2 regions of the Undibacterium sp. MH2W genome follow, and region 2 is predicted to be linked to the other one. Evidence: riboswitches for the same ligand, from Rfam matches in the RefSeq annotation. Region 2 holds a riboswitch; the other holds the start of a gene.
What was found. Region 2 has a riboswitch for thiamine pyrophosphate ahead of ACO0K2_RS03830 (TonB-dependent siderophore receptor). Riboswitches for the same ligand answer to the same signal wherever they lie in the genome.
Positions count from the first base shown of each region.

Region 1: another riboswitch for thiamine pyrophosphate. It lies ahead of thiC (phosphomethylpyrimidine synthase ThiC); the one in region 2 lies ahead of ACO0K2_RS03830 (TonB-dependent siderophore receptor).

Region 1 covers NZ_JBMPPA010000001.1:23,833-35,251, reverse strand. Annotated here, with positions in the region: gene ACO0K2_RS00150 (putative Na+/H+ antiporter) at 3-1,265, opposite strand; gene ACO0K2_RS00145 (UvrD-helicase domain-containing protein) at 1,366-3,666, opposite strand; gene thiE (thiamine phosphate synthase) at 3,810-4,439, opposite strand; gene thiD (bifunctional hydroxymethylpyrimidine kinase/phosphomethylpyrimidine kinase) at 4,432-5,244, opposite strand; gene ACO0K2_RS00130 (thiazole synthase) at 5,244-6,029, opposite strand; gene thiS (sulfur carrier protein ThiS) at 6,124-6,339, opposite strand; gene thiC (phosphomethylpyrimidine synthase ThiC) at 6,345-8,258, opposite strand; TPP riboswitch at 8,352-8,454, opposite strand; gene ACO0K2_RS00115 (tetratricopeptide repeat-containing diguanylate cyclase) at 8,576-10,648, opposite strand; gene ACO0K2_RS00110 (valine--tRNA ligase) at 10,873-11,419, shown strand, end outside.
Region 2 covers NZ_JBMPPA010000001.1:899,114-910,532, reverse strand. Annotated here, with positions in the region: gene ACO0K2_RS03865 (TetR/AcrR family transcriptional regulator) at 75-746, shown strand; gene ACO0K2_RS03860 (TIGR00730 family Rossman fold protein) at 743-1,324, shown strand; gene ACO0K2_RS03855 (DUF3460 family protein) at 1,472-1,681, shown strand; gene ACO0K2_RS03850 (segregation and condensation protein A) at 1,703-2,557, shown strand; gene panC (pantoate--beta-alanine ligase) at 2,623-3,462, shown strand; gene ACO0K2_RS03840 (cobalamin-binding protein) at 3,466-4,344, shown strand; gene rarD (EamA family transporter RarD) at 4,492-5,379, shown strand; TPP riboswitch at 5,626-5,722, shown strand; gene ACO0K2_RS03830 (TonB-dependent siderophore receptor) at 5,799-7,982, shown strand; gene ACO0K2_RS03825 (Ppx/GppA family phosphatase) at 8,036-9,493, opposite strand; gene ACO0K2_RS03820 (class I SAM-dependent methyltransferase) at 9,628-10,509, opposite strand; tRNA gene ACO0K2_RS03815 (tRNA-Lys) at 10,755-10,830, opposite strand; tRNA gene ACO0K2_RS03810 (tRNA-Lys) at 10,887-10,962, opposite strand; gene ybgF (tol-pal system protein YbgF) at 11,034-11,419, opposite strand, start outside.

The DNA of each region.
Region 1 (11,419 bases), 880 kb from region 2:
TTTTAAAACACGAGAAAGAAGAACGCCGCCATCATCGTTGGGATGATCGCTGCGAGAAGTAATCCACTGGGACTGATTGCCCCCTCGTCAAAACATTCCCTCAAAATAGCGTAGCCCGCCGGGTTAGGTGCATTTGCAATCACCGTCAATCCGCCACCTGTTACTGCGCCAGCGACCAGGGCATACTTCGCCGGCTCTGATAAGCCACTCACCAACGAACCAAGGTAAGTTAATGCGGCATTATCCGTAATCGCGGTCAATGACAGCGCGCCAAAGAAGAGTACCGTGCTATTGAGCCCCGCTAACAGCGGCTGTAGCCACCATTGTTGTAACCCACCCAGTACGACCAAGCCTGCCAGAAAAAACGCCACCAGCAGACCTTCTCTGAGCATCAATCGGTCCTGATAGCGCTGATAGGCTTCGGTGTAGCCCAAAAAAAACATAAACAACCCTAGAAATACGACCGGATAGTGCGCGAACCACACCGTCATCGCCAAAAATAACAAATGTATTGCAACCACCGTCAAAGGCATTGGCACCGCATTTTTCTCTTGGTTCGCTGTGGGTAAGCTGAGTAACTCACGTTTAAACCACAGCGTCAGCAGCAACCCATTTAAGACAACGGCGCAAGCTGCCTTCCAACCAAAAGCGCTGCTCATCATTGCGATATCCCATCCCCACTTTTCCGCCACCATCAGCACTGGCGGCGCTGCAAATGGCGTTAATACACCGCCAATGGAAATGTTGACGAACAACACCCCAAGCGTCATGTATTTCATGCGTGAGGAAATATTTTTCTGATAGAAATGCTCCTTCAACATCAAGGCAGCCAAGGTCATCGCTGCTGGTTCAGTAATGAATGATCCCAGCAACGGCACCAGGGTTAAACACAACAAATACAGCGATAAAGTCGGGGCAAAAGGGAGAACCCGAGCGCACCGTGCAATGATGTCCTCAACCAACCACAACACCGGACGGGTCGCAGCAATCACCAGAATAACGAACACAAAAAGTGGTTCTGTAAAGTTCTGCGCCTCAAGGTAGGCAATGGCGTGATGCTGATCCAACATGACGCCCATTAACGCCACGAGCACCAACGCCCAAAAACCGAAAACAACTTCTACCTCACCGAGCAAATGCCACAACCCCGCATGTCGCGGACTACGGTGTGCAAGATTAAGAAAAAATTTTGTCGAAAAGGTATGCAACACCGCCAGACCAAACAGTCCTGCTGCGACATAATTGAGTAACTGATCTCTTACCATCGTACTTCCTTGTTCCGGTTAACGATCACAATGGACGGACGATCCCGCAAAGAGACCGCCGTCGACAGTGAACGCCACGACATGACCTTGGTGATGTCTATTAGATTTTTTCCAACTTGGCCACACTCAAATCGAGTAACTTCATACCAAATTGGCCAAAATTGATGTGTGCCCGTGCATTGGTCCCACTGCCCTCAATGTTGACAATGACACCCTCACCAAATTTCGGATGAGCAACGCCCTGACCGATGCGCCAGGTCATCGACGAACTTTGCTTCGTCATTTGCTGCGCAATCCTGTTGGCATCGTGTCCAGCATCGTCCATGGACACGTCATCCCACGCTGATTTTTTGCTTTGCCCAAACCAGCTTGGCTGCACTTTGGGCGATAACCATTTCAACGAGTCCTCAGGCAACTCATCAAAAAAACGTGACCGCATGTTGTAGCGGGTTTGACCGTGCAACATCCGTGTTTGTGAAAAACTCAGATAGAGGCGTTTGCGTGCACGGGTGATGGCGACGTACATGAGGCGTCGCTCTTCCTCCACACCAGATTCTTCTTGCGCGCTATTTTCGTGAGGGAATAAGCCCTCTTCAAGCCCCGTAATGAATACCGCATCAAACTCCAAGCCTTTGGCGGAGTGAACCGTCATCAATTGCATCGCATCCTGACCTGCTTGCGCTTGGTTATCACCCGCCTCTAACGAAGCGTGCGACAAGAATGCTGACAATGGCGACATCAACGTCGGTAGTGCTGCATCCGCATCAATGATGCTGGTCCCGTCACCATTGTCTAAGAGCACGGCGGCATTACTGGCGGGGCCGCTAAACGCCGGCGCTTCTTTGCCAAAGCCTTCTTCGGAAACAAACAAGGTCGCCGCATTGACGAGCTGCTCCAAGTTTTCAATCCGGTCTGCGCCTTCTTTTTCCGTTTGGTAGTGCGTGATCAAGGTACTCAGATCGAGTACGATCTTCACCATCTCGGGCAACGGCAAGTTTTGCGTCTCGAAGCGTGCACCCTCAATGAGTTTCACGAAGTTCGCTAAGGAGGATCCAGCTTTGCCTCCTACGTGGCGCACAGCGGCATACAATGAGCTTCCTTGCTGCTTGGCGGCGTCTTGCAACTGCTCGATAGACCGTGCGCCAATACCGCGCGTCGGGAAGTTCACCACACGCAAAAATGCAGAATCATTGTGTGGGTTATCCATTAGCTGCAAATAAGCAATCGCATGCTTAATTTCCGCACGTTCAAAAAAGCGTTGCCCGCCATACACACGGTACGGAATATTGGCCGTGAACAAAGCATGCTCGATCACGCGGGATTGCGCATTAGAGCGGTATAAGATCGCAATTTCACTACGCAACGACCCTTCACGGATCAAATTTTTTGCTTCTTCGATGATCCAATTCGCTTCTTGGATATCACTGCTTGCTTCCATAACGCGGACCAGTTCACCGTGTCCGGCATCGGTACGTAAATTTTTACCCAGTCGCTTGCTATTGTTTTCAATCAGAACATTGGCGCTATCGAGAATATGCCCATGGGAACGGTAATTCTGTTCCAGTTTAATCAGATTTTTGACTTCAAATTCACGTTCAAACGCCGACATGTTGCCCACATTGGCACCGCGGAACGCATAGATACTCTGATCGTCATCCCCCACCGCAAATACGGCACCCGCGCGGCGCTGACCCGCACCTGCCATGAGTTTGAGCCATTTGTATTGCAAATCGTTGGTATCTTGAAACTCATCCACAAGCACATGGCGGAAACGCTCTTGATAATGTTCACGCAGCGGTTGGTTACGGCTCAACAATTCATACGTACGCAATAACAGCTCGGCAAAATCCACCACACCTTCGCGTTGGCACTGTGCGTCATATAAATCGTACAAAGCCACCATTTTGCGGTTGAAATCGTCGTACGCATCCACTTGGGCGGCCCGCAAGCCTTGATCCTTGGCACTGTTAATGAAGTACATCAAGGTTTTGGGCGGGAATTTCTCGTCATCAATATTATTCGCTTTTAACAAGCGTTTAATAAACGACAACTGATCGCCCGAATCTAAAATCTGAAAAGTTTGCGGCAAGCCAGCATCGCGATGATGTGCGCGCAACAAACGATTACATAAGCCGTGGAACGTACCAATCCACATACCACGCGTATTGATAGGCAACATGGCCGATAAGCGCGACATCATCTCTTTCGCCGCTTTATTGGTAAATGTCACGGCCAGGATACCGCCCGGCGAGACTTGCCCAGTCTGGATCAACCATGCAATCCGGGTCGTTAATACGCGCGTCTTGCCCGATCCGGCACCCGCCAGAATCAGGGCGGATTGCGCCGGAAGAGTCACTGCAGCAAGCTGCTCAGGATTAAGATTATGAAGTAAATTTTGCATACCCCGATTATACGGGAGAGAGAGACCGCTGCGCCGTTCAATGCACCGATCTCTCGCTCAAACCTAACGTCTTTCGACCGATATCGCTATCTCATCAACAAACATGCAATTGAAGCAATATCAGGGGGTACGTCATCGTTGGGCTATTTCCCAGCGTCATCCCACAGTTGCGCAAACGACTGTGCTGCACTCTGGGGATCTGCTGCCATATAAACGCTGCTAATGACCGCCACCATCTCAGCCCCTTGTTGAACGAGCGGCTGACAATTTTCTAAGGTCATGCCACCAATCACTACCTTCGGTATGTGCCACGTCGCACCTGCGGTTGACACAATCTCATACGGTGTCGTCACTGCGTACTTTTTAATTCGTGAAGGATAAAATCCACCAAAGGCAATGTAGCTTGCGCCCTGCGTGACTGCTTGCTGTGCGAGTGAGAGATCTCCGTAACAGGATGCACCCACAATTTTATCGGGGCCAACGAGTGATCGTACCGCTGCAACAGACATGTCCGTCCCACCAACATGAAGCCCATCAGCATCTAAGGCTAAGAATAAATCGAGATGGTCATTGATGATGAACGGCTTTTGATATTGCCGACACAACTGTTGCAAGGCCTGGGCTTGTTCTTGGCGTAATGCAGGGCTCGCTGTTTTGTGGCGGTACTGAACAATATTGGCTCCACCTTGTAGGGCCTGCTCTGTGACTGACAACAATCTCTCTGTCTCATCCCAGTCTGGGGTGACAATATATAACCCGCTTAATTTAGTCATATTGATCATTTCTTCTTTCTCGTTGAGGGATCAACTGCCCTGGCGCGATCGCATAGGCGTGTGCCAGCGATGCCTGAGTGTAGCGCTGCGCTTGATCCAATGCCCGCGGTAGCGAATCACCCATAGCAAGGCGACCAGCAATCGCTGATGCGAGTGTGCAACCGCTTCCATGAAATTCGCCCGCTAGCTTTGGCCATCGCCACTCTTGGGTCGCCTGCAAATGCTGGGTCTGGTACCAACTATTTCTCACCTGATCCTCGCATCCATGCCCTCCCTTTACCAACACATCTGCCGATGTGCTCAGCAATAGCGCCTGCGCTTGCGCATCCACACCGTCCGCGCTTGCTGATAAACGCGACAACTCAGGCAAATTAGGCGTAATCAGTGTGGCAACCGATAACAAAGGCTGGATTGCCTCAATGGCGTCATCAAGCGAGAGGCGATCACCTTGTCCACTTCCCAGAACTGGGTCGACAATGACGTGCAGTTGAGGACGTTTTTGTCGCAACTGTTCGATAAAACGCGCAATCGCCGCTGCATTTTTTTTGTGAGCGACAATACCGATTTTAACCACAGACACAGGGATCTTCGCCACGAGCGTCATCGCTTGCTGAAGGATGATCTGTGCGTCTACGGCATGCACCGCATAAGCGTGATCGTTGTCTTGTACGGTCAGGGCGGTGATGACAGGCAAAGCATGCGCTCCTTGCGCAGCGATCGCTTCAATATCGGCCTGAATACCCGCGCCACCGCTCGGGTCATGCCCCGCAAACACGAGAACACAGGGGCGTTGTGCGCGCGTCATCAGACAATACGCCCTGCCATAGGGGAAGACGGCGAGGCGGCAAACTTACGTGCCATTCGTCCTGCCAGAAAAGCCTCTCTTCCCGCCTCCACCGCCAATCCCATTGCGCGGGCCATACGCACCGGATCACGAGCACCCGCAATGGCTGTGTTCATCAATACGCCATCACAGCCTAATTCCATGGCAATCGCTGCATCGGAAGCGGTTCCTACGCCAGCATCGACCAACACGGGCACCTTCGCCTGTTCGATGATTAAGGATAAATTCCATGGGTTCAAAATCCCCATCCCCGATCCAATCAGCGATGCTAGAGGCATGACAGCAACACAGCCGATCTCTTCGAGCATTTTGGCTTGAATAGGATCGTCGCTGCAGTAGACCATCACATCAAATCCGTCTTTCACCAGCGTTTTTGCTGCTTTCAAGGTTTCAGGCATATTGGGAAATAGCGTCTTTTCATCCCCCAGCACCTCGAGTTTACATAGTTTGTGTCCACCTAATAATTCACGCCCCAACTGCAAGGTGTAGACAGCGTCTTCAGCGTTATAACATCCCGCAGAATTAGGTAAGATCGTATAGCGGGAAGGTGGTACCACATCGAGTAAACTCGGCGCGTGGGGGTCTTGTCCGATGTTCACGCGTCGGATCGCGACGGTAATGATCTCGGCACCTGCCGCCTCGGTTGCTAATCGTGTTTGTTCAAGATCTTTGTATTTACCGCTACCGACCAATAAACGAGAGCGGTAGGTTTTTCCGGCAATGGTAAAGCCGTCTGTTGTTTGCATTTGATTTCCTTTGTTCACATCACGCTTGAACGATGCTGCTCATCCACGCTAGAGGTCTGGGCAACATCTTTTTGTATTCGGCTACAATGAGCGATCACCCACCACCAATCGCGCGGACGATATCAACTTTGTCCTCGCGTTGCAGTAACAAGCCACTCCACTGACTACGGGGAATAATGTGGCGATTCACTGCGACAGCGATGTTTTTTTCACGTAGCGCCAGCACACCGATCAGGTCATCAATCGTGTGACCGAACATCACTTGATACGCGCTGCCATTGAGCTCTATGTCAAATTCCAAATCCATCATGACGCTCACTGTTTTCGATAAAGTTCCGCACCGCTTTTCACAAATTCAACGGCTTTCACTTCCATGCCTTGCTTGAGCGCGGCGATCTCGGAGATCCCTTGATTGGCGGCATAGTCGCGTACTTCTTGCGTAATTTTCATGGAACAGAAATGTGGACCACACATTGAACAAAAATGGGCTACTTTGGCAGAATCTTTTGGCAAGGTTTCGTCATGAAATTCACGTGCTTTATCTGGGTCGAGACCAATGTTGAACTGGTCCTCCCAGCGGAACTCAAAGCGGGCCTTCGACAATGCGTTGTCGCGGATCTGTGCACCTGGGTGTCCTTTGGCGAGATCGGCAGCATGCGCCGCAATTTTGTAAGTGATGATGCCGTCTTTGACGTCAACTTTATTGGGCAATCCTAGATGTTCTTTAGGAGTGACATAGCACAGCATCGCCGTACCATACCAACCGATTTGGGCAGCACCAATACCGGACGTGATATGGTCATAGCCAGGTGCGATATCCGTCGTCAATGGTCCCAGCGTGTAAAACGGCGCTTCGTGACATTGCTCCAGCTGCAAATCCATATTTTCTTTGATCAAATGCATCGGCACATGACCAGGACCTTCGATCATGACTTGCACGTCATGTTTCCAAGCGATTTGGGTTAATTCACCCAAGGTTTTTAATTCACCCAATTGGGCTTCATCATTGGCATCGTAAATCGAGCCAGGACGCAGACCATCGCCGAGACTAAACGAGACATCATAGGCTTTCATGATCTCGCAAATTTCTTCAAAGTGTTCGTACAAAAAGCTCTCTTTGTGATGCGCCAAACACCATTTCGCCATAATCGATCCACCGCGAGAGACGATGCCGGTCATCCGCTTGGCGGTTAATGGCACATACTGCAAACGAACACCTGCATGGATCGTAAAATAATCGACGCCCTGCTCCGCCTGCTCAATCAAAGTATCGCGGAAAATTTCCCACGTAAGGTCTTCGGCTTTGCCATTCACCTTTTCAAGTGCTTGGTAAATAGGGACAGTACCAATCGGGACGGGCGAGTTACGGATAATCCATTCGCGTGTTTCATGAATGTGCTTGCCTGTCGACAGATCCATGACATTGTCGCCACCCCAACGAATCGCCCACGTCATTTTTTCTACCTCTTCGCCGATGGACGAAGTGACGGCAGAGTTACCAATATTAGCATTAATTTTCACTAAGAAATTCCGGCCAATAATCATCGGCTCGACTTCAGGATGATTAATGTTGGCAGGAATAATCGCACGACCTCGAGCGACTTCAGAACGGACAAATTCCGGTGTGATTTCTGCTGGAATCGCTGCACCAAAAGACTGTCCTGGATGCTGACGCCCCATCATCTCGGCCAGCTTGTTCCCCATTGGACCCGATGCTTTTAGATTGGCGAGATACTCTTTACGTTGCAGATTTTCACGGATCGCAATGTATTCCATTTCTGGCGTGATAATGCCTTGGCGCGCATAGTGCATCTGCGATACGTTTTTACCCGCTTTGGCGCGACGCGGCAGACGTTTAAGATTAAAACGTAATTCAGCTAATTGTGGATCATTGAGCCGTTTCTGGCCATATTTGGAAGTCGGTCCAGATAATTCTTCGGTATCGTTCCGCTCTGCAATCCATGCGCCGCGCACAGAGGGCAAACCGGAGCGAATATCGATGCTGACGTTGGGATCGGTATAGGGTCCCGATGTGTCGTAGACATAAATCGGGGGATTCTTTTCTGCACCAAAAGAAGCGGGGGTATCAGATTGGCTGATCTCACGCATCGGTACGCGGATGTCGGGACGACTACCTTGAATATAGACTTTACGGGAATTAGGCAGCGGTGCGATTGCTGCTTCATCGACTGTCGCTGTTGCAGACAGAAACTTCGGATTGGCGTTCATGTAGTTTGGCTCCTTTGCTTGTTGGCATGGAGCCAGCAAAGGAGTTTCTAAAAACACAGTGCGCGCATGACAAACAGCAACAACCATCACGGGCACGATTTTTAGCGGCTTCCCTTCGCTGGCATTATCCAGATCAGGTTCGAGGGTATTTCTCACCCGATATCACACATCGATATCAGGACCCCTAGCATTGTTTTACGTCACAGCGTGTCGTTTTAGTTTCACGCTATCGTCGTGCCAACATTATATCGCTAATTGCACAAATTTAAATAAAAAGAAATCACGTGTCAGCCATTCTCTATGACGTCATTCTGTGTTTAATGACTGACGTCACGCTTCGGTGGCCCCATCACTTCGACCAACTCAACAATCCCTCTGCTGACAGCTGCGGCCAAATCCTCTTCAAAATAGGGCATCGCTACATCAGCATCCACCAGCACCCGGGTAACGCCGTAAGCGCGATTGCGACCGTTCGCTTTTCCCAAATAAAGCGCCATATCAGCGATCTGAAGTGCTTTTTCCCAATTCAGTTTTTCCTCTGGAATCGTTGAAAACGGTAATGAAATAAATCCTGCTGTCATCGTTACTTGGATCGGATGACCGTTCGTCGTGATTGATGTGTCGCCCACTGAATGCAGAACTCGCTCAACGAGAACAGCAATCTGAGAAGGATCTGATTTTGGCGAATACACTAAAAATTCTTCGCCACCCCAACGTAACACGCGATCCGTGTCACGCACCGCTTTACGCAATCGCTGAGCGACCTCTGCTAAGACTGTATCCCCCGCAGCATGGCCAAACGTATCGTTGATTTGCTTAAAATGATCAATATCAAGCAGAATGAGACAATCAGGGTTCCCTTCTCGGGCTTCGCGACGATCTGCATTTATTTGCGCCACACGTGCATTCATCAATTCGACAAAGGACCGCCGATTATGTAAGCCAGTCAATGGGTCATGAATAGCATGAAATTCAAGTTGTGTATTTGCTTCACGTAGTTGCTTATTAACGCGTTGAACGCGGCGGTATAGCAAGAAAATAAAAATACCACCCATCACCGTTACAAGCGCACCAAGCAAAGTGATCACTTGCTGCAATTGATGGTTACGAATTTCGGCATCTTTTAGCGCATTTTCTTTCGCCAGTAATTCAATTTGTTTTTGTCGTTGTCCCGCGTTAAATTGCTCCTGCAACGAAGCAACGGCCTTTGATCGATCCGAGCGAAATAATTCGTCACTTAGTTTTTGCTGTTGGCGCAAAGTGGCCAATGCATCTTTGTACATCCCTGCCCGCTCGTACGTATTCGCTAATTCACCGATAATGCCTTCTGCATCTGACTTCTGTCCAGATTCCATCATGTCATGAATCACAGCATTGACCATCTCAACGCCTTGCTGCATTTTTCCTTGACCAGCAAGAGAAAAGCCAAGATTCACACGCGCAATGTAAATGGATTGTTTATCGCCGAGCTCTTCAGACCGCTGTAAACCTTGTCGCGCATAAATCTCAGCCTGCTTGTATTCATTGAGGGTGAGATAGTGGTCGCTGATGTTGATGAGGGAAATGACCTCATTGGTTATCATTCCAGCATCACGAGAAACTTTTAACGCTCTTTTATATGCTTCAATCGACTTGTCGTTCTGATTCAGCATCGAGTAGGCAATCCCTTGGCTGATACTCAGCGAGACCAACACCTTCGGCGCCCTCGCCAAAGGAGAAATATCAAGCGCCTCCTCCACCGTCGCCAAGGCTTTTTCTGGATCTTTCATATTGATATACAACTTAGCGATTGCATCAAGTCGACGGATCCGGTGCTGAACCTTACGGGAAGGCATATCATCGCTTAACTTCAGTGCCTCCAACATGTACTTCAATGAGGAATCAAAGTTTCCGAGGAGATAATGGACGGTGCCAAAAGCACTGTCTAGTCGGAGCCGTACCTCAACGGGCGTGTCGGGGGAAAGGGCTTCCTGAATGGCATTGAGCCGGCTCAAGCCCTCCTGAAGCTTGCCATGATCAATGATTTGGTAGACCAGCATGATTTGGCCGATGCGCATGCCAGCCGCATCGTTCTCTGCCGTTGCCAATGATACTAATTCGTTAATTGTCGCCGTACTGGATTGAATTTTTCCTGCGTCATAATATAAATCGACCAGCACTTTGAGTGTTTGCAGTCGCACCTGAACAGGTGTGGAAGCCGTTTGTTTCTGCTTGAGCTCCAGAAGGCGTTTGAGTGCTTCTGTGTTGTCGGTGTCGCCGATGGTCTGAATACTAGCAATTTGTGCAAGTTCGGCACTGTCGTCAGCGTACGCGACATGTCCACTGAGCAACAAACTCAGTAGGAAACAGACCAAAAAACGCAAGATCATCTGCAACTGTTTATTCACCATAGGTAGTCATTTCGCAGTCAAAGCGTGAAGATCACTATGCATTGCATCCTACCACTATAAGTGCAAATAAGAAAAAAATGACAGCAAAACCAAGATTTTCATTTGAACAAGTCGTTAATGCTCCACATCCATTTATTTTTTAGGAGAAATGCCAGACGATTGCGGCTTCAAGAGCGTCACTGTCATTTATAATCAACGGTTTAGCACACTACTAACAGATCATCATGGAATTAGCGAAGTCTTTCGAACCAGCAGAAATCGAACAATATTGGCGCTCTGAATGGGAGCAACGCGGCTATTTCGCGGCCAGCATGGATGATGGCAAACCGTCATTTTCTATTTTGTTACCACCACCAAACGTCACTGGCACCCTGCACATGGGGCATGCGTTCAATCAAACCATCATGGATGGCTTGACACGTTACTACCGGATGCGTGGTCATAATACCGCTTGGGTTCCAGGGACAGATCATGCCGGGATTGCAACACAAATCGTGGTGGAGCGCCAATTAGATGCGCAAAAGATTTCCCGTCATGATCTCGGTCGCGAAAAGTTTTTAGAAAAAGTCTGGGAATGGAAAGAAAAATCTGGCTCGACCATTACGGGTCAGATGCGTCGCCTGGGTGCATCGGCAGATTGGGATCGTGAATATTTCACCATGGACTCCGAGCGCTCCAAGGTTGTCACCGAGGTGTTTGTGCGCTTGGTTGAGCAAGGTCTGATCTACCGTGGTAAACGCCTCGTCAACTGGGATCCTGTCTTGGGCACTG
Region 2 (11,419 bases):
GTCTTTCGATACAAGGCAATGTCATCGCCAGACCGATTTTGAGTCAGTCCTATCATCTATAGAGATTGAATGACATGCAACACAAAGCTCCGCGCCGCACCCGAGAACGTATTCTTGAACTGTCGCTGCGTTTGTTTAATGAGTTTGGCGAACCCAATATCACGACGACTGTGATTGCTGAGGAAATGAACATTTCCCCAGGCAACCTTTATTATCATTTTCGCAATAAAGACGATATCGTTAATTCGATCTTCACGCAGTTCGAAGCGGAGATCAACAAAAAACTTGCCTTTCCGCAAGGTCGAAAAGCCAATATTCAAGATATTTGGACCTATCTCCACCTGACATTTGAGCTGGTATGGCGCTATCGCTTTTTCTATCGCGATCTCAACGACTTGCTGTCACGGAATCGCAAGCTAGAACTGAATTTCAAGCAAATCCTGTCTCATAAAATCAAAGTGGCAACTGAGCTTTGCTTAGGGCTCCGCGCCGATGGCGAATTTGAAGGTACCGACCTGGATATTGATGCTTTATCAACAAACATGGTCGTTGTTGCCACTTATTGGTTATCTTATGAGTACGTGCGAAATCCACGGAAATATACAGAATTACAAACCATGTCGGAGTCCCTCGCCCGCGGCTGCTATCAAGTGATCTCCTTGATCAGTCCCTACCTTCGCGGCGAAACCAAACAGGTGTTTGAAAAGTTATCACAAGATTATTTGCAAAAAATGAATCCAGCATGAAATCCCTCTGCGTCTATTGTGGCGCCTCACCTGGACACTCACCTGCTTATACGATCGCTGCCAAACAGCTTGCCGTAACGCTTATCAATCAAGACATCGCGTTGGTGTATGGCGGTGGCAATGTCGGGCTCATGGGTGTCATTGCTGACGAAGTCTTAGCGCTTGGCGGTAAAGTGACAGGCGTCATTCCTCAGGCTTTGATGGATAAAGAAGTGGGTCATACAGGGTTGACTCAGCTGCATATTGTGGACAACATGCATCAGCGTAAAGCCCTCATGGCAGAGCTGTCCGATGGTTTTATCGCGATGCCAGGTGGAATTGGCACACTCGAAGAATTGTTTGAAGTCATGACATGGGCGCAACTGGGGTTTCACCAAAAACCAATCGGCTTGCTTAATGTCAGTGGGTTTTATGATGGGCTACTACACTTTCTCGACCATACACGGCAACAAGGTTTTTTGCGTGCGAGCCATCTTGACATTCTGCTCTCATCTCCAGAACCAAATGACCTCTTGCAACAATTGAAAACCTACTTGCCGGTAACGACCCGTAAATGGGTAGACGACAAAGATCTGTAATCTGTCTTGTTTTCACGTCTTCGATGAAGATGTTTTTCATTTTTATTCCAACATCTTGCGCGACCGCCACGCAGAAATGAAGATGGACGCAAAATTAAGAGTAAAATGCGGCTTTATTCGATCTTTTACATGTTTATTTCAAAAATTATGAAATTCTCTAAGCAATTCTCTTTGTATGAATCCGAAGCCACGCACTTTATCCAAAGTTTAAAAAGCGCGAATCCTAAATTAGAACAAGGACAACGCGAAGGTCGTGCATTATTGTGGGACAAAGCCCCAGTGGATCTGCGCACACAAAAAGACACCTTGGAGTCGATCGTTCCTCAACAACCGTATGTCTATCAAAACAAGGCATAAGCCTGCTAGTTTGCCTTGCCTGTGAGTACGAGCCCACTCCCTCCCACTGACCTTCCACCGGTCGGCGGTACAGACACGACCCCCGACGTGGTCGATGGCTTAGCCTTTGCTAAGCTATACGGAGAACCGCTCTTTAAATTACCCAACGACCTCTATATTCCACCTGATGCGCTGGAAGTGTTTTTAGAGGCGTTTGAAGGCCCGCTCGATCTCTTGCTGTATCTGATCCGTAAGCAGAATTTCAATATTCTGGATATTCCAATGGCACAAGTGACATTGCAGTATCTAAAATATGTCGATCAGATCCGCAATCACAACTTGGAACTCGCCGCTGAGTATCTACTCATGGCAGCCATGCTGATTGAAATTAAATCACGTATGCTCTTGCCGTCAACGAAAACGGCTGAGGGCGAAGAAGCTGAAGATCCGCGTGCCGAGCTTGTTCGTCGATTGCTCGAATATGAGCAAATGAAACTCGCTGCTTACGATCTGAATGCGGTGCCGCAATTGGGGCGTGATTTCTTACACGCCCAAGTTTTTGTCGAGCAAAATACGATTCTGCATTGGCCTCAGGTAGAGCTGGCAGACATTCAAGCTGCGTGGGCAGATATCCTGAAAAGAGCAACGCTGGTTGCCCATCATAAAATCAGCCGCGAAGAACTCTCTGTGCGCGAGCATATGTCGGGTATTCTGCGTAAATTGCAATCAGCGAAATTTGTTGAATTCTCTGATCTATTTGACCCTTCGCGCGGCGCTCCGGTCTTAGTAGTCAATTTTGTGGCACTTCTCGAACTCGCAAAAGAAACGCTAATTGAAATTACGCAAGCTGAGGCATTTGCCCCGATTTATGTACGCCTCGCCTACTCACCAAGCTGATCGTTGCGTGGCGAACAACGCGAGCAATCAAACGAACAACCACTGAATTTCTTGACTCATTTATTATGAAAATCATTTCATCCATCGAAGAATTGCGCGACCACCTCAGTGGTCAATTGCGTACAGCATTTGTGCCAACCATGGGTAACTTACATGAAGGTCATTTATCGCTGATGCGTTTGGCGAAGAAACATGGCGACCCAATTGTTGCATCCATTTTTGTCAACCGCCTGCAATTCGGTCCAAATGAAGATTTCGATAAATATCCACGCACGTTTCAGGCAGACGTCGAAAAATTAGAGAAAGAAGGCGTCTATATTCTGTTCGCACCAACAGAAAAAGATTTATATCCTGAACCGCAAGAATTCCGCGTTCGCCCACCAGATGATCTCGGTAATATCCTTGAAGGTGAGTTCCGCCCAGGATTTTTTACTGGCGTCACCACCGTTGTACTGAAACTGTTTTCGTGCGTCCAACCGCGCGTTGCCGTTTTCGGTAAAAAGGACTATCAGCAATTGATGATCGTTCGCAATATGAGCAAACAGTTCGCACTGCCAACAGAAATTATCGCAGCCGACACGTATCGTGCGGACGATGGACTGGCGCTCTCCTCTCGCAACATGTACCTCTCTGAAGCAGAGCGTGCTGAAGCGCCAGCCTTGTACGCAGCGCTCAATGAAGTCGCGAATGAAGTACGTAGCGGCCATTTAGATATGTTTGAACTGGAACGTCAGGCGATGGCAAAACTGGCTGGACGTCAATGGAAACCAGATTACGTTTCGATCCGTAAACGTGCCGATCTTCAACCGCCATCGGCAGGCGATCTTGCACAGGGTGCGCCACTGGTTGTTCTTGCGGCAGCCAAATTAGGCAACACTCGACTGATCGATAATCTGGAAATTTAATCGATGCCGAGTAAGTACATCACGCTGATTTCGTTGCTGACAGCAGGAGTGCTGCCGGCCTTCGGTGCAATCAGCGTGAAGGACGACGCGCAACATACGATTACATTAAACCAACCAGCACAACGCATTGTTAGCCTCGCGCCGCATGCCACAGAGCTCTTATTTGCAGCGGGTGCCGAAAAAGCAATTGTCGCTGTCAGTGATTTCAGCAATTACCCTGATGCAGCAAAAAACATCGCCTCCGTTGGAAGTGTTTTTGCATTAGATACCGAACGGCTCCTCGCATTGAAACCAGACCTGGTCGTCATTTGGGGAACAGGCAATGGCAAAGCACTCGCCAATAAATTACGCGGTCAACACTTAACGGTTTTTGAGAGTGAGCCACGCAATTATGAAACGGTAGCCAACTCGATTGAGCGCCTTGCATTGTTAGCGGGAACGAGCAACGTTGGCAATGCGGCAGCAGCGGCTTTCCGTCAACGTTTAGAAGAATTACGTAAAACCTACCGCCAACCTGACAACGTCACGCCGATCACCGTTTTCTATCAAGTCTGGAACAAGCCGCTCATGACACTCAACGATGAGCACATGATCTCAGCATCAATCCGGCTATGCGGTGGCACCAATGTTTTTGGTCGCCTCAAAGAGTTAAGTCCCACCATTACCACGGAAGCGCTACTAGCCAGTAACCCGGACGTCATCATGACTGGGGGAGATAATACCGACAGCCTAAACGACTGGCGACAATTTAAGACGCTCAACGCAGTGAAGAAGAATCACCTCTATGCAGTCCCTGCAGACATACTCAACCGCGCAGGTCCTCGCATCCTCGACGGCACTGAAGCGCTCTGCAAAAAAATTGCTCTCGCCCGAGCAAAATAATCCCCCGCTCCGACGCAATCGAACATGTTCTGGCAGGCTCCGACCTGTTCCGAGCTGATAGCACCGCAAATCACTGCACGCATTCATGAATACAGCGATAATGTCGAGTCTGGCCGCCATGTCGGTCTTCTTATTTGGATTGCAGTAATGCGTAAAGGTATTTTTCTGGCAGGTTCTGCCTACACAATCTGGGGCTTGTTTCCTTTATATTTCAAAGCGCTGCATGCGGTTCCTTCGTTGGAAATTTTATTAAGCCGTATGTTGTGGTCATTGCTATTCTTGGTCATCGTCTTAAGCGTACGCAAACAATGGGACTGGCTCACCATCGTCCGCCGTCAGCCTAAACTCATTGGTAACTTCACGCTCAGTGCGTTATTGCTGTCGGCGAATTGGTTTATCTATATCTGGGCTGTGAATGATGGCAAAGTCATTGATGCCAGCCTAGGATATTTTATGACCCCCTTGGTCAATGTATTGATTGGCTCAGTCTTACTCAAAGAACGCTTACGGCAGGGACAGTGGGTAGCGATCGCTTTAGCTGCGATAGGCGTCGCTTGGATGACGATCCAGACAGGGCATTTACCATGGATCGGCTTGTCATTAGCGATTACCTTCGGTACCTATGGCTTACTTCGAAAAACAGCAACGCTCGGTGCGTTAGAAGGTCTCTCTTTAGAAACCGCGATTTTCTTCCCGTTTGCGTTTGGATATCTGACATGGCTGACCATGCATGGGCAAAATGCATTAATCACCGGCGATCTATCACTCAAAGTCTTACTGGCACTGAGCGGTCCTATCACCGCCATTCCTTTACTCATGTTTGCCGCTGGTGCGCGCCGCATTCCTATGACAACGCTAGGATTGTTGCAGTACATCGCACCGTTCGTCCAACTCATGCTTGGCGTCTGGTTATTTAACGAAACCCTTGATACCCATCGACTAATTGGCTTCGCAGCAATTTGGGTTGCATTGGTGATCTACTCGGCTGAAAGTGTGTGGATGAATGTTAAACAGAAGAGAACTACGGTCTCATAACATCATTTAAAAACAATGGCTGCTTGATGCAGCCATTGTTGAAGTCTTATTACCTTCTCATTGCCTTCTCATTGCCTTCTCATTGCGTTCGAATTGACCATTCCGGGCTTTTCATTATTACTATTTAACCCAATAAATACATTATCGAATTAACCAGAGAAGGACGTTCTCTCTGGTAAAAAACCACACAATGACGACGCAACAGTGGGCGTCGACAGCCATCCCTTCACTTTCATGTTACAGTAGCGCCTTCGCTAGGGGTCCTGGAATGTATTTCCGGGTGAGAGAGTCCCTTGAACCTGATCTGGATAATGCCAGCGAAGGGAAGCGCAAAGTCCACGCTGTTTTCTGCTCGTCCATGCTTTGTTTGCTTCTTTGCTGCCATCCAGTATGCGCATAACAAGTTTAACGAGCACATCATGACACCATCCTTCGCACGCCCTTCTTTTTTGTCTCATCCGGCATTCCGTCCAACGATGATCGCCCTCGCCATTGCCCAAGCACTGTGCCTGCCAAGCGCTTACGCCGCCGCGGAACCTGAAGCGATCGCCGCGACCGACACATCAACATTACAAGAGGTCGTCGTCTCGGGTAGCAAAACACCCGCAAAGCCAGATCATTCTAAAGTGACGGGCTTTATTGACGAAAAACTCCTCGACACTCCTTTTTCAGTGAATGCGTGGGGTACGAAACAACTGGAGGATCTACAAATTCGGCTAACAACCGATGTGGTGAAATATGACGCCAGTGTGAACGATGCCTACAATGCCGTGGGTTACGCTGAACAATTCTCGATTCGTGGCTTCCCATTGGACAATGAATACAGCTATCGTAAAGATGGGTTTGCCATCCCTGATGATGGTGTGATTCCGCTAGAAAACAAAGAAACCATCGAAATACTGAAGGGTGTTTCTGGATTTGAGTCTGGCTTTGCCACACCCGGTGGCATCATCAATTATGTGACTAAGCGCCCTACTGACAGCGATCTGCGAAGTATCACTACCAGCATTTCCGAACGCGGTACCTTGTATGGAGCGCTGGATTTGGGCGGCATGTCGTCAGATAAACAATTTGGTTATCGTATCAACGCGGCGGAAGAGCGCTTGCGATCGTATATCGTCGGCGCGAATGGTCATCGTCAATTTGTTTCAGGTGCATTTGACTGGCACCTTTCATCGCAAGCCCTGTTGCAATTTGACTTCGACTACCAGCACCGCGCGCAGATTTCTGCTCCCGGTTTTCAGCTCACAAACGGTACCGATCTGCCGCAACGGATCAGTGCTGATACGATGCTCAATAACCAGCCTTGGTCAAAGCCTGTCGACACCAAAGACAGCGATATTGGAATCCGCTACGAATATAAACTCAATTCCGCTTGGACAGCCAGTGTCGCGGTTAACAAACACGAGTTCAAACGCAACGACTACACAGCGTTCCCCTTCGGCTGTAGCACAGGCAATCTCTCTTCCGGCTATTGTGCGAATGGCGACTATGATGTTTATGACTACCAAAGCGTTGGCGAATCAAAATCGTCTCGGGGTGGGCAAGCCTTGTTAAATGGTCAGTTCAGCACAGGCACGATACACCATCAGTTGGCTCTCGGTTTGGCTGACTCACAGCGCAAAGATTATTTTGGCGCCTATGTGTATGATTTTGTTGGGACGAACAACATCTTCAATCCTGTCGTTGTTGGTCAATCGACAAACACAACTGGACCAGTGATGTTACAGCGGACGGATAAGGAATGGTCTGCGTTCGTGCAAGATGCGATTCATTTCAACGAGGCATGGACGCTGCATACTGGCCTTCGCCGCCTTCATGTGGAACGTACGCAACTCGGCTTTACTGGATACCAGCATGATTACTGGGTACCGAATATCGCCGTTGTCTATAAACCTGCACAGAATACATCGCTATACGCTTCGTTTGCGCAAGGGGTTGAGCATGGTACCGTTGCGCCATTTGGGACGAATAATGCGAATCAGATACTCGATCCCGCACGATCCAAACAAGTAGAAGTCGGTATCAAAACAGACGTCAATAAAGACCTCACCCTGACTGCGGCGCTGTTCCGTATTGAAAAACCACTCGCTTACATCGATACGAATCAAGACAGCAATTTCAATAATTACATACAAAACGGCCATGCCCGCCATACCGGTCTGGAATTGACTGCACAAGGCAGAATCACACCGCAACTGACGCTAGGCACGAGTATCACTGCGCTGGATGCCATTCAACAGGATACAGGCGATGCTTCACAGGAGGGGAAACGCGTCCTCGACGTGCCACGGTTAAAATCCACGATCTACGTGGATTATGCGGTTGCAGAGATCAAGGGATTGGATGTCAACGCTAGTTGGCAATACTCCGGCAATAAAGCCTATACGCCTGATAACGCCGTTATGATTCCTGGGTACCAGGTCTACAATGCAGGTGCTCGCTACGTTACGCGGATCGGCAACACAACCACAACCTTGCGCTTCAACGTCGATAACGTATTGAATAAATTCTATTGGCGAGATGCAACGCAACAACTTGGTGGATACTTGTTCCCGGGTGCGCCGCGGCTCTATAAATTATCAGCGCAATTTGATTTCTAACTTCGCTGTTGACGTGTGGAGACGAGGCGCAGGCATTGTCTCCACATGATCGCTTACACGTTCGTTCGCACTAAGAAATCAACGCCAATCTCACGCCAGGATTCGATTTCTTTCTGCAACCAATAAGCGACTGTTGGATGCAATGTGACCCAGTCTCGACGCATTTCTAATTCAACGCTCCGCTTCATTTTTAAACGGATATCTTCATAATCGATCTCAGCGCGAGAATGCATCAGCATGACGGACAAACGCAAAGCCAACACCGCTTTGGCGAAATCAGGATCAGTCAACGCCTCACCCAATTTGCGCAAATTGCCCTTCTGACTCAGGATGAGCTTGCTCATGATGCGTTGTTCGCGGGTCGTGAAGCCAGCCATATCCGCGTTCTCGATCATGTAAGAACCGTGCTTGTGATAACCCGTATGCGAAATCGCCATCCCCACTTCGTGCAGACGCGCGCTCCAAAGCAATAAGCGTAAGTAATTGTCTGAGGCTGGCTTTAATTGCTGATACAACGATTTCACCATATCGACGACTCTGTTAGCACGTGCCATATCGGTGTTAAACATCGTCGCGATTTTTTGTACGGAGACTTCGCGGCGATCGCGTTTCGTTGCACGCAGGTACAAATCCCACATGACACCCATACGCAAACCGGCTTCAACGGGGATCAGTACTTCGATCTGAAATTCAGACATCAAACCAATTAAGATCGCCAACCCACCAACAACCATCGCAACGCGCTCAGGCTTGATACCACTCAGCTCTAGGTCGCTGATTTTGCCGCATTGGATACAGTATTGTTTGAGTGCATTCAGACTTAACAGGGTGATCTTGCCATCACCCAGGCCACCTTTAAGGATGGCATCTGCAATGGCGCGCATGGTACCCGAGGAACCGTAGGCTTTACGCCAATGCTGTGGCTGATAGATAGGTGCGGCATCTTCAAACATGGACCGTGCTGACAGAATAGCCGCCTCAAACGCAGCTTCGGTCAAACGCCCATCCGGGAAAAAATTAGCACTCGTTTTAACAGTGCCGATACTAAATGATTCGACGTTCACGATTTCGTGACCGCGACCCAGAATGACTTCCGTCGATCCACCGCCAATATCCATCACAAGCCGACGTTCACCCGGAATCGCCACAGAATTAGAAACGCCCATATAAATGAGACGCCCCTCTTCTTCACCTGAAATCACATCAATAGGATGACCAATTGCTGCTTCTGCCAAGGGAAGTAGTACTGCTGCGTTTCTTGCAATCCGGATTGTGTTCGTTGCGACAACACGTAAATTATCAACTGGATAGGCGTTCAAAATCTCGCGAAAACGGCTCAAACAGTCAATCGCGCTCTGCATCGCTTCGGGTGTGAGATTACCTTGTTCATCGAGTCCTGCAGCCAACCTAATCGGCTCACGCGCACTTTTAACAACGCGAATCGCATCGCCTTCATGGCGTGCAATATGCATACGAAAACTATTAGAACCCAAATCCACGGCGGCCAGCATGTTTGCTTTCCTTCAAAAGGTAATACCAGTCAATATTGTAGCGTTACTGAGAAATGATACTAATCATTTTTTATGACATTGCCATGACGATCATCTCGTCTGGCACGAGCGCTTCTTGATGCGCGCATTTGGTTTTATTGCGGCAGAAAAAATCGCTCACGCAATCCGTCTAATCCTGTCGTATTCAACATTTCTGCTAAACGTTCTGCGGGGCGTTTTGCGGGTGTTCCTTTATATTCTGCAATGATCAGTTCATTCTTCATGGAATGCTCCCAACCAACCAGTTCCGTTACCCTGACCTGATATCCATGCGCTTCCAATTGCAAGCAACGTAAGACATTGGTGATCTGACTACCAAACTCACGTGTATGAATAGGATGACGCCACATTTCAGAGAGAGGATTATTTCGAACAGCTTCGCCTTTGTTTTTCCGTAATTCCGAGGCGACCTCAGCTTGACAGCAAGGTACGAGCACCATGAATCGCGCTTTCTTTTTTAACGCAAACTGTATCGCATCATCAGTGGCTGTATCGCATGCGTGCAGGGCGGTAACGATATCGATTTGCGGTGGCAAAAGATCCGAATGCGTCGATTCAGCAACCGAGAGATTGAGAAATGACATCCCAGGAAAATCAAGACGCTGTGCCAGCTCGGTCGACCGTTGTACGAGTTCATCGCGCGTTTCAATGCCGTAAATGCGTGCATGCGTTTGTGCCTGCGCGGATTTAAAAAACAAATCATACAAAATAAATCCAAGATACGACTTACCGGCACCATGATCCACGAGGCTAATATCCGCGTGAGATTCTTGCAACTTGAGTAATAAGGGCTCAATAAATTGGTAAAGGTGATAAACCTGCTTGAGCTTACGACGGCTATCCTGATTTAATTTTCCATCACGCGTGAGAATGTGCAATTCCTTGAGCAACTCGATCGATTGCCCCGGGCGTATTTCGTGTTTCTCTGACGCGACGGAGGGATCTGATGATTGTTTTTTCACGGAATTTTTCTTCATTTTGCGATGCCTAATTATTATAGGATGGTAAAACAGATCATAAAAACAAGCGGCATCAGGATCGATACCAATGAACAATGGCGTGCTCGACGTTGCGTGCCAACACTGCTATTTTACTCGCAGCAGCAGTTAATCAGTGGAACGTTCACTATGACCGACAAGTTGAGACGAGGCGACTGATGACGAATCAGCATGTATAAAAGCAAAAAGCCAACCCGTGTGGATTGGCTTTTTGCATTTTGTTTTGGTAGGCCGTGCGGGATTCGAACCTGCGACCAACGGATTAAAAGTCCGCTGCTCTACCAGCTGAGCTAACGACCCAAAACCTGCTAAAAAATCTAAAAGCTTATTCGCAAAGTAAGCTTCTTTTGTATTCGTGGTAGGCCGTGCGGGATTCGAACCTGCGACCAACGGATTAAAAGTCCGCTGCTCTACCAGCTGAGCTAACGACCCGAAAGACCGAAATTATATGGCGTTTCAGCCCCTCTGTCAATCCCCGTCTTTGGATTAAATCCTTGCGGTACTTACTTACCTGAGCCTAGGCGGCTCTTTGCTGCTTGAGCAGCATCGGTACCCGGATATTGAGAAATCAGCGTCTCAAGCGTTTTCTTGGCAGCGACTTTGTCCTTCAGCTCTGTGTAGCAGCCTGCAATGTTTAACATGGCGTCCGGTGCCTTTGGGTGGTCTGGGTAGGCTCTCACTAGCTGCTGCATTGCTGCAATGGTACTTTTACAATCACGTTGCGCATAGAACGAGTTACCAAGCCAGTACTGTGCCGAACCAAGGTAGGCTGATTGCGGATAGGCTGCGATAAAACTAGAAAATGCGGGTGCGGAATTTTTGTAATCACCCTCTTTAAATAACGCCATGGCGTTATCAAAGGCACGCTGTTCGCTGACTTCGACTACCG